Regions from separate parts of the Pseudomonas abieticivorans genome, predicted to be linked through region 2. Evidence: predicted binding sites of a transcription regulator. Region 2 holds the regulator's gene; the other holds the start of a gene.
What was found. The regulator sigma-54, encoded in region 2, starts transcription at its own class of promoters, with help from an activator protein. The targets are predictions, from matches to a motif close to ANTGGCATNNANNTTGCTNT.
Positions count from the first base shown of each region.

Region 1: glnA (glutamate--ammonia ligase) is a predicted target of sigma-54. The motif match lies at 4,077-4,096, and genes of this name have one in related genera.

Region 1 covers NZ_CP094975.1:2,202,995-2,209,554, forward strand. The annotation lists gene L9B60_RS09850 (YkgJ family cysteine cluster protein) at 1-261, shown strand, start outside; gene typA (translational GTPase TypA) at 445-2,265, opposite strand; gene thiI (tRNA uracil 4-sulfurtransferase ThiI) at 2,408-3,862, opposite strand; gene glnA (glutamate--ammonia ligase) at 4,193-5,599, shown strand; gene L9B60_RS09870 (chorismate mutase) at 5,720-6,265, shown strand; gene L9B60_RS09875 (DUF4124 domain-containing protein) at 6,357-6,560, shown strand, end outside.
Region 2 covers NZ_CP094975.1:3,586,718-3,597,075, forward strand. The annotation lists gene L9B60_RS16415 (superoxide dismutase) at 1-462, shown strand, start outside; gene L9B60_RS16420 (ZIP family metal transporter) at 474-1,367, shown strand; gene L9B60_RS16425 (HPr family phosphocarrier protein) at 1,440-1,715, opposite strand; gene rapZ (RNase adapter RapZ) at 1,732-2,589, opposite strand; gene ptsN (PTS IIA-like nitrogen regulatory protein PtsN) at 2,592-3,056, opposite strand; gene hpf (ribosome hibernation-promoting factor, HPF/YfiA family) at 3,069-3,377, opposite strand; gene L9B60_RS16445 (RNA polymerase factor sigma-54) at 3,484-4,980, opposite strand; gene lptB (LPS export ABC transporter ATP-binding protein) at 5,183-5,908, opposite strand; gene lptA (lipopolysaccharide transport periplasmic protein LptA) at 5,908-6,447, opposite strand; gene lptC (LPS export ABC transporter periplasmic protein LptC) at 6,434-7,006, opposite strand; gene L9B60_RS16465 (KdsC family phosphatase) at 7,015-7,539, opposite strand; gene L9B60_RS16470 (KpsF/GutQ family sugar-phosphate isomerase) at 7,540-8,514, opposite strand; gene L9B60_RS16475 (ATP-binding cassette domain-containing protein) at 8,746-9,555, shown strand; gene mlaE (lipid asymmetry maintenance ABC transporter permease subunit MlaE) at 9,555-10,352, shown strand; gene mlaD (outer membrane lipid asymmetry maintenance protein MlaD) at 10,352-10,358, shown strand, end outside.

The DNA.
Region 1 (6,560 bases), 1.4 Mb from region 2:
GTGGTCGATGAATTCGAGATGGGCGAACCGCCGAAGAACATTGCCAAGCGCCTGCAAAAGGACGGCATCGTCGAGCGTTTCAATCAGAAGTCGGGGATCTTTACCCTGCAGCGCATGAGCAACAACGATTGCCTGTACCTGGACCGCAAGAGCCGCCTGTGCACCGTGTACGACAAGCGCCCGGATACCTGCCGCAACCACCCCAAGATCGGACCGCGCCCTGGTTACTGCGCCTACAAGCCAAAAGCCGTCACCCGCTGATTCACGCGCCCACTCTGTAGGAGCGGATTGATCCGCGAAAAATGCGACTCGGTGTTATTGGAGCACCGCAGTGCTCTTTTCGCGGATCAATCCGCTACAGGGGGATTCGGTAAATCGCAGGCAAACAAAAACGCCCCCGGCCTTTCGACCGGGGGCGTTTTTATTCAGCCGTAGCTAGAACAATCAGTTCTTGGCTTTCTTGGCAGCGCGGGTACGCTCGCCTTCGTCCAGGATCTTCTTGCGCAGGCGGATCGACTTAGGAGTCACTTCGCACAGCTCGTCGTCCTGGATGAATTCCAGAGCCTGTTCCAGGGTGAAGCGAACAGGTGGAACCAGGGCGATGGTTTCGTCTTTACCCGAAGCACGCATGTTGTCGAGCTTCTTGCCTTTGGTTGGGTTGACGCCCATGTCGGTGTCACGGCTGTTCAAGCCAACGATCTGACCGTTGTAGATCTCTTGACCGTGCTCAACGAACAGCTTGCCACGCGCCTGCAGAGTTTCCAGGGAGTAGGTCAGCGCCTTGCCGGTTTCAACCGAAACCAGAACGCCGTTCTGGCGGCCGGACATGTGGCCGGACTTCATCGCGTCGTAACGATCGAAGATCGAGGTCAGGATGCCAGCACCGTTGGTCAGGGTCAGGAACTGGTTACGGAAACCGATCAGACCGCGAGCAGGGATGTTGTATTCCAGACGAACACGGCCCTTGCCATCCGGCACCATGTTGGTCAGGTCGCCCTTACGCAGGCCCATCTCTTCCATGACCTTGCCCTGGGATTCTTCAGGGGTGTCGATGGTGACGTTTTCGAACGGTTCCTGCTTCACGCCGTCAACCTGACGGATGATCACTTCCGGGCGACCAACGCCCATTTCGAAGCCTTCGCGACGCATGGTTTCGATCAGTACCGAGAGGTGCAGCTCACCACGGCCGGAAACCTTGAACTTGTCAGCCGAGTCGCCTTCTTCAACGCGCAGAGCAACGTTGTACAGCAGCTCTTTGTCCAGACGTTCCTTGATGTTACGGGAAGTCACGAACTTGCCTTCTTTACCGCAGAAAGGCGAGTCGTTTACCTGGAAAGTCATGGAAACGGTTGGCTCGTCGACGGTCAGAGGCTTCATCGCCTCGACAGTGTCCGGCTGGCACAGGGTGTCGGAGATGAACAGCGACTCCATACCGCTGACGCACACGATGTCGCCTGCGAACGCTTCTTCAACGTCGATGCGGTGCAGACCGTGGTGACCCATCAGCTTCAGGATACGGCCGTTACGCTTCTTGCCGTCGGCACCGATGGCCACGACAGGGGTGTTCGGCTTGACGCTACCACGAGCGATACGGCCAACGCCGATGACACCCAGGAAGCTGTTGTAGTCCAGTGCGGAGATTTGCATCTGGAACGGGCCTTCACGGTCAACAGCCGGTGCTGGTACGTTGTCGACGATCGACTGGTACAGCGGGGTCATGTCTTCAGCCATGTCGGTGTGGTCCAGACCGGCAATACCGTTCAGGGCCGAGGCGTAGACGACTTTGAAGTCCAGCTGTTCTTCGGTGGCACCCAGGTTGTCGAACAGGTCGAAGATCTGGTCCAGAACCCAGTCCGGACGCGCGCCTGGACGGTCAACCTTGTTGATGCACACGATTGGACGCAGGCCGGCTTCGAAAGCCTTCTTGGTCACGAAACGAGTTTGCGGCATAGGGCCGTCTTGAGCGTCAACCAGCAGCAGAACGGAGTCAACCATCGACATTACACGTTCAACTTCGCCGCCGAAGTCGGCGTGGCCCGGGGTGTCCACGATGTTGATGTGGTAGCCGTTCCAGTTGATGGCGGTGTTTTTCGCCAGGATGGTAATACCGCGCTCTTTCTCCTGGTCGTTGGAGTCCATCACGCGCTCGTCGTTGAGCTCGTTGCGCTCCAGGGTGCCGGATTGACGCAAGAGTTTGTCTACCAGGGTGGTTTTACCATGGTCAACGTGAGCAATGATGGCGATGTTACGTAGATTTTCGATCACTTGTGTATCTCGATCAGAGGATTCGGTGTGCTGACAACAACTGGTGGCAGCGATTAACAGTAGAGTCCGTTAAAGCCATTACAACTTAACGGCGGCGTCGGGGGGCCGGTGACGCAGGCCACAGGCAAACAGCCCCGGGCACTTAGCTCGGTCGATAAACGCGCACATTGGCATGCCCCTCACTGAGCAAATGGTGGGCATGCAGGCGACTCATCACGCCTTTGTCGCAATACAGCAGGTACTGGCGAGTAGGGTCCAGTTCCTTGAAACGGCTGTTCAGTGCATAAAACGGCAGGGCCTTGACCTCAATGCCGTCGAGCTCGAGTGGCTCGTCTTCCTGGGCGTCCGGGTGGCGGATATCGACAATGACCTGGCCGGCCAGCGCTTCGCTGACTTCCTCGATCTCGATATCCTGGCCCAGCTCATCGATCACATTGTCGATCGACACCAGTTTGGCGCGTTCCAGCGCGCGCTCAAGTATGGCCATGTCGAACTGCTGTTCTTCGTAGACGACACGGTTGCGCTTGGCATTTGTGGTGGGGCTTACGGAAATCACACCACAGTATTCTGGCATGTGTTTGGCGAAGTCGGCAGTGCCGATTTCAGTCGCCTGGTCAATGATGTCCTGCTTATGGCTGGCAAGCAATGGACGCAGCACCAGCTTTTCTGTAGCAGAATCGATCACCGAGAGGTTCGGAAGCGTCTGGCTCGACACTTGCGAGATCGCCTCGCCGGTTACCAGCGCGTCGATTTGCAGACGATCGGCAATGCGGGTGGCGGCGCGCAACATCATACGCTTGAGCACGACGCCCATGTGACTGTTGTCGACCTTGCCGAGAATTTCGCCCAGCACTTCTTCAAACGGCACGCTGACGAACAGCACGCGCTGCGAACTGCCGTACTTCTTCCAGAGGAAGTGCGCGACTTCCATCACGCCCAATTCGTGGGCACGGCCGCCCAGGTTGAAGAAGCAGAAATGGGTCATCAGGCCGCGACGCATCATCTGGTAGGCGGCCACGGTGGAGTCGAAACCACCGGACATCAGCACCAGGGTCTGCTCCAAGGCGCCCAGCGGGTAACCGCCGATGCCTTCGTGCTGACCATGGATTACATAGAGGCGCTGGTCGCGGATTTCAATGCGCACCTTCACCTGCGGCTGCTTGAGGTCGATACCGGCGGCGCCACACTGCTGACGCAATTGGCTGCCAACATACCGATCCACGTCCATGGAGGTGAAGGTGTGACGGCCGGCGCGCTTGCAGCGCACCGAAAAGATCTTGCCGGCCAGCAGCGGCCCGAAATGCTCTTTGCATTTGGCAACGATATCGTCGAAGTCGCCCAGCGGGTACTCGTCCACTTGCAGGAAGTGGGTAATACCCGGCGTGCAGCTCAGGCGCTCGGTCATCTCGTGCAGCACTTTCGGGTCGGCGATTTTGGTCGTGACCGTGAGGTTGTCCCACACGCCGTCGACCACCAGCGCAGGGTCCAGGTCGCGGAGCACTGTGCGGATGTTCTTGGCGAGCTGGCGGATGAAGCGCTTGCGCACCGGCCGGCTCTTGATGGTGATCTCTGGAAAGACTTTTACGATTAGTTTCATGAAAACTGCGCGCGAGATGCCAGCTAAAAAAGAGGGGGGCGGATTATAGCGGAAATTGCTCAAGGTTTGACCAGTTATCGTACAGAAGGTTTTCAGCGCACTAAAAAAGGTCGTTTTGATTTAAACGTGCGTCACTATGGTGCGTCAAATCGCCGCAAAACCTTTAAATAAGCCCTGAACGCCTGTGTTTGGGGCAAAAAACCCATATGAGGGCACTGGCATGCAAATTGCTCCCTTGTGAGGCAGGTTGCCTTGGCAGAGTATCTGCGCCGGCATCACCCAAATTGAAGGGCTCTCCACTATCAAGCCCTAATCCACCCGGAGGACACCATGTCGAAGTCGGTTCAACTCATCAAAGATCATGACGTTAAATGGATTGATCTGCGCTTCACGGACACCAAAGGCACCCAGCACCATGTGACCATGCCTGCTCGCGATGCGCTGGAAGACGACTTCTTTGAAGTCGGCAAAATGTTCGACGGTTCCTCCATCTCTGGCTGGAAAGGCATCGAAGCCTCCGACATGATCCTGCTGCCAGACGACGAAACCGCCGTGCTGGACCCGTTCACCGAAGAGCCGACGCTGATCCTGATCTGCGACATCATCGAACCTTCGACCATGCAAGGTTACGATCGCGACCCACGCGCCATCGCTCACCGCGCCGAGGAATACCTGAAGTCCACCGGTATCGGTGACACTGTGTTCGCAGGCCCAGAGCCAGAATTCTTCATCTTCGACGAAGTGAAGTTCAAGTCCGACATCTCCGGCTCCATGTTCAAAATCTACTCTGAACAAGGTTCGTGGATGTCCGACCAGGACATCGAAGGCGGCAACAAAGGCCACCGTCCAGGCATCAAAGGTGGTTACTTCCCAGTTCCGCCGTTCGACCACGACCACGAAATCCGCACCGCAATGTGCAACGCCCTGGAAGAAATGGGCCAGACCGTGGAAGTTCACCACCACGAAGTGGCGACCGCTGGCCAGAACGAAATCGGCGTGAAATTCAACACGCTGGTTAAAAAGGCTGACGAAGTTCAGACCCTGAAATACGTCGTACACAACGTTGCCGACGCCTACGGCCGCACCGCTACCTTCATGCCTAAGCCACTGTACGGCGATAACGGTTCGGGTATGCACGTTCACATGTCCATCTCCAAAGATGGCAAGAACACCTTCGCTGGCGAAGGCTATGCCGGCCTGTCCGACACCGCCCTGTACTTCATCGGCGGTATCATCAAGCACGGTAAGGCCCTGAACGGCTTCACCAACCCGGCCACCAACTCCTACAAGCGTCTGGTGCCAGGCTTCGAAGCTCCGGTCATGCTGGCCTACTCGGCTCGCAACCGTTCCGCCTCGATCCGTATTCCTTACGTCAACAGCCCTAAAGGCCGTCGTATCGAAGCACGCTTCCCGGATCCAGCAGCCAACCCGTACCTGGCATTCGCTGCTCTGTTGATGGCTGGCCTGGACGGCATCCAGAACAAGATCCACCCTGGCGACGCAGCTGACAAAAACCTGTATGACCTGCCGCCTGAAGAGGCCAAAGAGATCCCACAAGTTTGCGGCAGCCTGAAAGAAGCCCTGGAAGAGCTGGACAAAGGTCGTGCGTTCCTGACCAAAGGCGGCGTTTTCAGCGACGACTTCATCGACGCTTACATCGCCCTGAAAAGCGAAGAAGAAATCAAGGTTCGTACCTTCGTACACCCACTGGAATACGAGCTGTACTACAGCTGCTAATCCCGTGATGTGAAAAAGGCCTCCCTTGGGAGGCCTTTTTTATGCCTGTTAGAATGCTAGCGCCTGGTTCGCGGATGAACCGGGGTGCCGTCGATACCCCATAAAAACAATGGAAACTTTATGCACAAAATCCTACTGCTGATCACCGCCACCTTGCTCGCCACCCCCGCCTTCGCCGCCCCACCGGCCAGCCTCACGCCGCTGCTGGCCAGCGTCCAGGAACGTTTGGCCATCGCCGACCAGGTCGCCTTGAGCAAATGGGACAGCCACAAGGCCGTGGAAGACCGCCCGCGGGAAAAAGACGTGATCAACGGCGCCATTGCCTTGGCCCCCACCTACAAGCTTGAACCCGGCGCGGTGGAGCAATTCTTCTCGGCGCAGATCGAGGCCAACAAGCTGGTGCAATACGCCCACCTGTCCGACTGGCACCTGCAAGGCAAGGCCCCCGACAGCCCGCGCCCCGACCTGGTAGGGCAGATCCGCCCACGCCTGGACGAGCTGCAGAAACACTTGCTGCAACAGCTTGCGGACTTCAGCCCCTACCGCCAAGACCCGCAATGCCCGCAGTGGCTGGCCCAAGCCAACAAGGCCGCAGCCAAGGACGCGTTGCACCACCTGGCCCTGGTACGCGCCACCGCCGAGCTGTGCGTGTATCCAAACCGATAAACCCAAGGGCATGAAACTGCTCTATGCTGGCAGCCAGGGCCAAGCGCGGTATCAGGCCCTGGTTCTCGCTCAATGGCCAAGGGAAGCCTTCATGCGTTCATGCCTTGTCTGCCTGTTGTTGCTGGTATCACTGCCAGCCTTCGCGCAGATCTACAAATACACCGACGCTGATGGCAACACCGCCTACTCCAACGAGCCGCCCAATGGCACCGCCAGCGAGACGGTCGAACTGCCGCCACTCAACAGTGTGCAGCCACAGCCGCAAACCTTGCCCCAAGCCCACGTCCCCAGAAAC
Region 2 (10,358 bases):
TGGCCGATCGAGAAGCTGGTGGCCAGCGTCAAGCAACTGCCCGAAAAGCTGCAGCCGGCAGTGATCAACCAGGGCGGCGGGCACGCCAACCATTCGTTGTTCTGGGAGGTGATGTCGGCCCAGGGTGGTGGCCCGGCACAGGGCTCGGTGGCCAAGGCCATCGACGAGCAACTGGGTGGCTTCGAGGCGTTCAAGGAGGCCTTCACCAAGGCTGCGTTGACCCGTTTCGGCAGCGGTTGGGCGTGGCTTAGCGTAACCCCGCAAAAAAAGTTGGTGGTGGAGAGCAGTGGCAACCAGGACAGCCCGCTGATGAACGGCAACACGCCGATCCTCGGCCTGGACGTGTGGGAACACGCCTACTACTTGCAATACCAGAACCGGCGCCCGGAATACATCGGGGCGTTTTATAACGTGGTCAACTGGGCCGAGGTTGAGCGGCGTTACCGGGCTGCCGTGGCGTGAGTCGTCAAATAGTGGGGGCTCAGGCGTTTTCCATTGGTAGCGGGCGCTTGTTGCGCCTGGCCCTGGGCAGCGTATTGACGCTGGCCGGGCTTTCGTTGCTGGCCATACAGGCGTTGGCCTGGCTGGACCTGGACCCACGACTGTTGCGTGCACTGGAGGGTGGTGCCATCGCAGCACTGGGCACCGCGCTTGGCGCGGTACCGGTGCTGGTGATCCGTGGCATGCCGGTGGCCGTGGCCGACACCCTGTTGGGTTTCGGCGCAGGCGTGATGCTGGCGGCCACGGCGTTCTCGCTGATCATCCCAGGCTTGGATGCCGCGCAAACCATTGGGTTTTCCCGCTGGGGCGCCGGTAGCCTGATCAGCTTTGGCATCATGTTCGGGGCGTTCTGCCTGTACCTGGTGGACCGCCAGGTGGCCGGGGTGTCGCCGCAAGTGTTGGTGGGCACCCCGCAACAACCGCCGATCCCAGCACGCATATGGATTTTCGTGTTCGCGATCATTGCCCACAATATTCCCGAAGGCATGGCCATCGGCGTATCGGCCGGCGGCGGCATGCCCGACGCCGACAGCCTGGCCATGGGCATTGCCCTGCAGGATGTGCCAGAGGGTCTGGTGATCGCGCTGATACTGGCTGGCGCCGGCATGTCGCGGTTCAAGGCGTTCCTGGTAGGTGCGGCATCAGGGCTGGTGGAGCCGGTGTTCGCCGTGCTCTGTGCCTGGCTGGTGGGCTTGGCTGAACTGTTGTTGCCCTTGGGCTTGGCCGTGGCGGCGGGGGCAATGCTACTGGTGGTGACCCATGAGATCATCCCCGAGTCGCGCAGCAACGGGCATCACAAGTTGGCGAGCCTGGGGTTGTGCGTGGGCTTTTGCCTTATGATGGTGATGGATACGGCGCTGTCATGATGGGGCGGGGTTGCCGTGGCCCTCACCCCAGCCCCCCTCCCTGCGGGAGAGGGTTGGGGCGAGGGCGATGTTTTATTCGCCTTCGTCGAAGCGGTTATTGATCAACTCGACAATCGCTGCCATCGCTTCGGCCTCTTCGGCCCCCGCAGTACTCAGGTGCACCTGGGTGCCTTTGCCCGCCGCCAGCATCATCACGCCCATAATGCTTTTGCCGTCTACCAGGCTGTCCGGGCTGCGGCCGATACGCACCTGGCAATCGGGAAAGCGGCCAGCCACGCCGACGAATTTGGCGGCTGCCCGGGCGTGCAAGCCAAGCTTGTTGATGATTTCGATTTCACGTGCAGGCATCGCGGTGGGGGTCCTTTCAGCTAAGGTCGCGGTGGCGAACCTGAACATTCTTGAGCGTTTGTTGGAGCGCCTGGCCCAAGCGCTCGGTGAGGTACACCGAGCGGTGGTGGCCGCCCGTGCAGCCAATGGCGATGGTCACGTAGGCGCGGTTGCTGGCGGCAAAGCGCGGCAGCCATTTAAGCAGATAACTGCTGATGTCCTGATACATTTCTTCGACGTCCGGCTGGGCAGCCAGGTATTCAATCACCGGTTGGTCCAGGCCTGAATGGTCGCGCAGTTCTGGCTTCCAGTACGGGTTGGGCAGGCAACGTACGTCGAACACCAGGTCGGCATCCACCGGCATGCCGCGCTTGAAACCGAACGACTCGACCAGGAACGCAGTGCCCGGCTCAGGTTGGTTGAGCAGGCGCAGCTTGATGGCGTCGCGCAGCTGATACAGGTTCAGGTGCGTGGTATTGATTTTCAGGTCGGCCAGGTCCGCAATCGGCCCCAGTAGCGAGGTTTCGACCCGAATGGCTTCGGCCAACGAGCGGTTGGCGCTGCTCAGTGGATGGCGCCGGCGGGTTTCGGAAAAGCGTTTGAGCAGGGTTTCTTCGTCGGCGTCCAGGTACAGCACGTCGCACTGGATGTGCCGACCGCGCACTTCCTCGAGCAACTCGGGGAAGCGGGTCAGGTGGCTGGGCAGGTTGCGCGCATCGATAGACACGGCCACCAGCGGTTGCGCCAGTTCGGTATGGATCAACGCGCGCTCGGCCAGTTCCGGCAGCAACCCGGCAGGCAGGTTGTCGATGCAGTAGTAGCCGTTGTCCTCGAGTACATCCAAGGCTGTGCTTTTACCGGAGCCGGAGCGGCCGCTGACGATGATCAGGCGCATGCTTAGTGACCGTTTTGAACGTCCAGCACGACCTTGTACAAGGCTTCGTTGCTGGCTGCCGAGCGAAGTTTGTCCCGTACGTCCTTCTGGTCCAACATGCTGGCGATTTGCCGTAGCAGTTCCAGGTGCGCATCGGTGGCCGCTTGCGGGACCAGCAGTACGAACAGCAGGTCTACCGGGGCGCCGTCGATGGCATCGAAGTCGATGGGGGCGTCGAGGTGCAGCAGGGCGCTGACCGGCGATTCGCAGCCAGCCAGACGACAATGGGGTATGGCGATGCCGTTGCCGAAACCGGTGGAACCGAGTTTCTCACGGGCAATCAGGGCTTCGTAGACGTCTTGCATCCCAAGCTCGGGTATTTCCCGGGCAATGAGGTTGGCAATTTGTTCGAGCACTTTCTTTTTACTGCCGCCTGGCACGTTCACGAGTGAACGGCCAGGGGTCAGGATGTTTTCAAGTCGGATCATGGGTGGGGAGTGTCAGCGAGCATTCGCGCCTTGCAGCACGCTCTGCTGTTTTTCCTTATGTTTTTTGAGTTGGCGGTCAAGCTTGTCGGTGAGCAGGTCGATGGCCGCATACATGTCGCTATGTTCGGCGTTGGCGACCACTTCACCACCGGGAACGTGCAAGGTGGCTTCGATTTTCTGCAGGAGTTTCTCCACCGTCATCGTCACTTGCACATTGGTGATCTTGTCGAAATGGCGCTCCAATCGGGCGAGCTTCTCGCTGATATAAGTGCGCAAGGGTTCGGTCACATCCAGTTGATGTCCACTGATGTTGACTTGCATACCGCATCTCCTTATTGCTATTGCATAAAGAGGCAGGTGGAACACCTGCCGCAGGAACGCTGCCACACCTCAGGTGCCCACCGGGCAGCGCTTGCGCGCTGCGGGGCTACATCAATCGCTTGCGTTCGCTAGACGGTGCGATCCCGAGGGACTCGCGGTACTTGGCGACGGTGCGACGGGCTACCTGGATGCCTTGTGCCTCCAGTAAACCAGCGATCTTGCTGTCACTCAACGGCTTTTTCTGATTTTCGGCAGCCACCAGTTTTTTGATGATCGCGCGGATCGCCGTGGACGAGCATTCGCCGCCCTCGGAGGTGCTCACGTGGCTTGAGAAAAAATATTTCAGCTCATAAATACCACGCGGGGTATGCATGTACTTTTGCGTGGTCACCCGGGAAATCGTCGATTCGTGCATGCCCACCGCTTCGGCGATGTCATGCAGCACCAGCGGTTTCATTGCCTCGTCGCCGTAGTCGAGGAAGCCGCGCTGGTGCTCGACGATTTGCGTGGCCACCTTCATCAGGGTTTCGTTGCGGCTCTGCAGGCTCTTGATGAACCAGCGCGCCTCCTGCAACTGATTGCGCATGAAGGTGTTGTCGGCGCTGGTGTCGGCGCGGCGCACAAAGCCTGCGTACTGCGGGTTGACCCGCAGGCGTGGCACCGACTCCTGGTTCAGCTCTACCAGCCAGCGGTCGTTGTCCTTGCGCACGATCACGTCGGGCACCACGTACTCGGCCTCGCTGGACTCGATCTGCGAGCCGGGGCGCGGGTTCAGGCTTTGCACCAGCTCGATCACCTGGCGCAGCTCGTCTTCCTTGATCTTCATGCGGCGCATCAGCTGACCGTAGTCGCGGCTGCCCAGCAGGTCGATGAAGTCGGTGACCAGGCGCTGGGCCTCGGCCAGCCAGCGGGTCTTGGCAGGCAATTGGCGCAGTTGCAGCAACAGGCACTCGCTCAGATCGCGGGCGCCGATGCCAGCGGGCTCGAATTGCTGGATGCGGTGCAGTACGGCCTCGATTTCGTCGAGCTCGATGTCCAGTTCCGGGTCGAACGAGTCGCAGATCTCCTGCAACGTCTCGTCCAGGTAGCCCTGGTTGTTGATGCAGTCGATCAGCGTCACGGCGATCAGCCGGTCGGTATCGGACATCGGCGCCAGGTTCAATTGCCACAGCAGATGGCTCTGCAAGCTCTCGCCGGCGGAGGTGCGGGTGGTGAAGTCCCACTCGTCGTCATCGTTGCTGGGCAGGCTGCTGGCGCTGGTCTGGTAGATGTCTTCCCAGGCCGTGTCGACAGGTAGCTCATTGGGAATGCGGTCGTTCCACTCGCCGTCTTCCAGGTTGTCGACCGTCGGTGCGGTGGTTTCCTGAAAGCTGGGTTCCTGAATTTCAGGCGTGGTTTTCTGCTCGATGTTATCGGCCAGCGGGTCGCTGTTGTCGAAGTCTTCGCCTTCTTCCTGGCGTTCGAGCATGGGATTGGATTCCAGCGCTTCCTGGATTTCCTGTTGAAGGTCCAGGGTGGATAGCTGGAGGAGGCGTATGGCCTGTTGCAACTGCGGTGTCATCGTCAGTTGCTGGCCCATTCTCAGGACTAGCGATGGTTTCATGGCAGGGGCTTAACACCTTGTTCGCCGGCGCGATGCGCCATCCACTACACAACACCTGGGTTAACCCAGGCGCTCGGCTGTTGTCATAAGCAAATTATATGCCTGAAGTTGCAGTGTTTGCCTAGAGCGAGGCGGTAATTAAAAACCTTGCGATTTTCAAAAGCCGGCCTCCTCAAAGGCGCCCCAGCCCAAATGCCACCCTTTACAGGCGGAATTCGTGGCCGAGGTAGACTTCTTTAACCAGATCGTTGGCCAGGATGGTCTCGGCATCGCCTTCGGCGATCAGTTGGCCATCGTTGACGATGTAAGCGGTTTCGCAGATATCCAGGGTTTCACGGACGTTGTGGTCGGTGATCAGAACGCCAATGCCCTTGGCCTTCAGGTGGTGGATGATCTGCTTGATGTCGCCCACGGAAATAGGGTCGACACCGGCGAAGGGTTCGTCGAGCAGGATGAACTTGGGCGCGGTGGCCAGTGCCCGGGCGATTTCCACACGGCGACGCTCACCACCGGACAGGCTCATGCCCAGGTTGTCGCGGATGTGGGTGATGTGGAACTCCTGCAGCAGGCTTTCCAGTTCCTTGACGCGCCCGGCCTTGTCCAGCTCCTTGCGCGTTTCCAGGATGGCCATGATGTTGTCGGCCACCGAAAGCTTGCGAAAGATCGAGGCTTCTTGCGGCAGGTAGCCGATACCGGAACGGGCGCGGCCGTGCATCGGCTGGTGGCTCACGTCCAGGTCGTCGATCAGCACGCGGCCCTGGTCGGCCTGCACCAGGCCCACGATCATGTAGAAGCAGGTGGTCTTGCCGGCGCCGTTGGGGCCCAGCAAACCTACGATCTGGCCACTTTCAATGGACAGGCTGACGTCACGCACCACTTGCCGGCTTTTATAAGCCTTGGCCAGGTGCTGGGCTTTCAGGGTTGCCATTATTTTTTCTGCTCATCGGTTTTGCTTTTCGGCTGGATAACCATGTCGATCCGCGGACGTGGGGCGGTGACCTTGGTGCCGTTGGCACGGCCGGCGTTTACCACTTGCTTGACGGTGTCGTAGACGATTTTTTCGCCTTCGGAGGTGTTGCCGTCGTTGATGACCTTGGCCTTGTCGATCAGCACGATGCGGTTTTGCGCCGAAAAGTACTGGATGGTCACGCCGTAGGCCTGCACGATCGGTTTGTCGATCGCCGGCTTCTGCTCGTAATAGGCCAGGTTGCCGACCGAGGTGAACACGTCGACGTCGCCCTGTGCGTTGCGGGTGATGGTCACGGTGTTGCCAGTGATTTTCATCGTGCCCTGGGTAATGATCACATTGCCCTTGTAGGTCGCGACGCCTTGCTTGTCATCGATCTGTGCGTCATCGGACTGAATATGAATAGGCTGATCGCGGTCAGTCGGCAGTGCCCAGGCGCTCGCGCTTCCCAGTGCTGCGCCCAGGCTGAGCAAATAAGGAAGGGTTTTAACGAGCCTCATACAGTCCTCTTACGTTGGACAGCAGGTTCATCCGGCTGTCTTGCAAATACGCTTTCATTCCCACGCCTGTCGTGACGCCACCGGCGCCGTCAATTCTAACGGCTTGATCGGTCTGCGCATATTGCTTCTGAGGGAATACAGTCATGCGAGTAGTGGTAATAATCGTCTGGCGGTTCTTTTCGTCGACCCGCGCCACGCGCACCGAGTCGATCAGTTCCACCTGGGTGCCGTCCGGGTTGACCTCGCCGCGCTTGCTGGTGACGTGCCACGGGAAGGCTGCGCCACGGTACAGGTTGACGTCCGGGTTGGTCAGCAGGGTGACCTGGCTGGCTTGCAAATGCTCGACCTTGTCGCTGGTCATGTCATATTGCAGCTTGCCATCGGGCATGAACTGCTTGCTGTGGGCATTGGTTGCATAATAATCGATCGCGGTTTCGTCGACGGCCGTCTTGGGCTGGTCGAGGAAGGTTTCCGGGCTGATGTTCCAGTAGCCGACCGCGGCGAAAATCGCCGCCACGACCAACAGCAACACGATGTTGCGTAATTTTCTGCTCGACATGGGGTGCTCTACAAATAAGCGGCGAGGGCCGCATCGAGGTTGCCTTGGGCGCGAAGGATCAACTCGCAGAATTCTCGGGCCGCGCCTTCGCCGCCGCGCGCCAGCGTGACGCCATCGGCGTGCTCGCGAACAAAGCCGGCAGCGTTGGCCACGGCCATGCCCAGGCCCACGCGGCGGATCACCGGCAGGTCGGGCAGGTCGTCGCCCAGGTAGGCCACCTGGTCATAGCTTAGGCCGAGTTGGCCAAGAAGCTCGTCCAGGACCACTAATTTGTCTTCGCGGCCTTGGTACAGGTGGGCGATGCCCAGGTTCTTGGCGCGGCGTTCCACTACCGGGGTCTTGCGCCCGCTGATGATCGCGGTGGCCACGCCGGAGTTGATCAACATCTTGATGCCTTGACCGTCCAGGGTGTTGAACGTCTTGAATTCGCTGCCATCTTCCAGGAAATACAGGCGGCCGTCGGTCAGCACGCCGTCTACGTCGAAGATCGCCAGCTTGATGGCCTTGCCGCGTTGCAACAGTTCGTCGTTCATTTACATGACTCCAGCGCGCAGCAGGTCGCCGAGGTTGAACGCGCCGATCGGGCGATCCTGCTCGTCGACCACGATCAGGGCGCCTATCTTGTGGTCTTCCATGATTTTAAGGGCTTCGGCGGCGAGCATGTCCGGGCGGGCGGTCTTGCCGTGCACGGTCATGACTTCGTCGATGGTTGCCTGGCGCAGGTCCAGGTCGCGGTCCAGGGTGCGGCGCAGGTCGCCGTCGGTGAAGATCCCGGCCAGGCGGCCGTCGGTTTCCAGTACCGCGGTCATGCCCAGGCCCTTGCGGGTCATTTCCATCAGGGCGTTTTTCAGCGGCGTGCCGCGCTGCACCTGGGGCAGTTCGTCACCCGTGTGCATCACGTTTTCCACTTTCAGCAGCAGGCGTCGGCCCAGTGCACCGCCGGGGTGGGAAAACGCAAAGTCCTCGGCCGTGAAGCCGCGGGCTTCCAGCAGCGCGATGGCCAGGGCATCACCCATCACCAGGGCTGCAGTGGTGGAGGAGGTGGGGGCCAGGTTCAGCGGGCAAGCTTCTTGAGCTACGCTGCAATCTAAGTTGACGTCGGCGGCTTTTGCCAGCGGCGAGTCCGGGTTGCCGGTCAGGCTGATCATTTTGATGCCCAGGCGCTTGATCAGCGGCAGCAGGGTGACGATCTCGGCGGTAGAGCCGGAGTTGGACAGTGCGACGATGATGTCGTCGCGGGTGATCATGCCCATGTCGCCGTGGCTGGCTTCGGCCGGGTGCACGAAGAACGAAGTGGTGCCGGTACTCGCCAGTGTCGCGGCGATTTTGTTGCCGATGTGGCCTGATTTACCCATGCCCACCACCACGACGCGGCCCGAGCTTGCCAGGATCATCTCGCAGGCACGCACGAAATCGGCGTCGATATGGGCGAGCAAGCCCTCTACCGCCTCGATTTCGAAGCGGATAGTGCGTTGCGCGGATTGGATCAGGTCGCTGGATTGGCTCATGTCTGAAATCGTGTTGCCTGATGAAAAGGCGGCGATTATAGCCGTAATGAAGCAAACCCTCACGCTTGATCGTACAACGATGCTGTCACAGTCCTGAACAAGCGGTGCAACAGCCTTGGGGCGGGTGTGCGAGCAGTGATATAGTTCGCCGCTTGTTCGGCCCACTCGCCTTGCGTGCCTTCGTGGAATGCGCGTGCGTCAGAGTGAAAGGCTGCATCGAAAGGAGTTTAGATGAGTGCCGATAACGACTACGCCATCGATTTGAAGGGTGTTTCCTTCAAGCGGGGCGCGCGCAACATCTTTGATAACGTCGATATCCGCATTCCACGGGGCAAGGTCACCGGTATCATGGGGCCTTCCGGTTGCGGCAAGACGACGCTGTTGCGCTTGATGGGGGCCCAGTTGCGCCCTAGCAAGGGTGAAGTCTGGGTCAACGGGCAAAACCTGCCGGCGCTGTCGCGCAGTGACCTGTTCGACGCGCGCAAGCACATGGGCGTGCTGTTCCAGAGCGGCGCGCTGTTTACCGATCTCGATGTGTTCGAGAACGTCGCCTTCCCATTGCGCGTGCACACCGACCTGCCCGAGGAAATGATCCGCGACATCGTGCTGATGAAGCTGCAAGCCGTGGGCTTGCGTGGCGCGGTGGAGCTGATGCCCGACGAACTGTCCGGTGGCATGAAGCGGCGCGTGGCACTGGCTCGGGCCATTGCCATGGACCCGCAGATCCTCATGTATGACGAGCCTTTCGTGGGCCAGGACCCGATCGCCATGGGCGTGCTGGTGCGCCTGATCCGCCTGCTCAACGATGCATTGGGCATTACCAGCATCGTGGTGTCCCATGACCTCTCGGAAACCGCCAGCATTGCCGACTATCTGTATGTCGTCGGTGACGGCCAGGTATTGGGGCAGGGTTCGCCCGAGGAGCTGATGGCATCGGATGACCCGCGGGTGCGCCAGTTCATGAAGGGCGATCCGGACGGTCCGGTGCCGTTCCACTTTCCAGCGACGGATTACCGCGCCGATTTACTGGGGAAGCGCTGATGCGCAGAAAATCAATACTGGAGCGCGTGCGCCTGTTCGGCCGCGCGGCCATCGATATGGTGGCCGTGTTGGGCCGCTCGGGCTTTTTGCTCATGCATGCCTTGTTTGGGCGTGGCGGGGTTAAAGGCAGCTTTCAACTGCTGGTCAAGCAGCTTTACTCCGTAGGGGTAATGTCGCTGTTGATCATCGTGGTCTCGGGCATGTTCATCGGCATGGTGCTGGCGCTGCAAGGCTTCAGCATCCTGGCCAAGTATGGCTCCGAGCAGGCCGTGGGGCAGATGGTTGCCCTGACGCTGCTGCGCGAACTGGGCCCGGTGGTTACCGCGCTGCTGTTTGCCGGGCGCGCAGGGTCGGCGTTGACCGCCGAAATCGGCAACATGAAGTCCACCGAACAGTTGTCCAGCCTGGAAATGATCGGCGTCGACCCGCTCAAGTACATCGTTGCCCCGCGCCTGTGGGCCGGTTTCATCTCGCTGCCGGTGCTGGCCATGATCTTCAGCGTGGTCGGTATCTGGGGTGGCTCGTGGGTGGCGGTCAACTGGCTGGGCGTTTACGACGGCTCGTTCTGGGCGAACATGCAGAACAGCGTGAATTTCACCGATGATGTACTCAACGGCGTGATTAAAAGCATTGTGTTCGCTTTTGTTGTCACATGGATTGCTGTGTTTCAGGGGTATGACTGCGAGCCCACATCAGAAGGGATCAGCCGTGCCACCACCAAGACCGTGGTGTACGCCTCGCTGGCGGTACTGGGCCTTGACTTTATTCTGACCGCTTTGATGTTTGGAGATTTCTGATGCAAA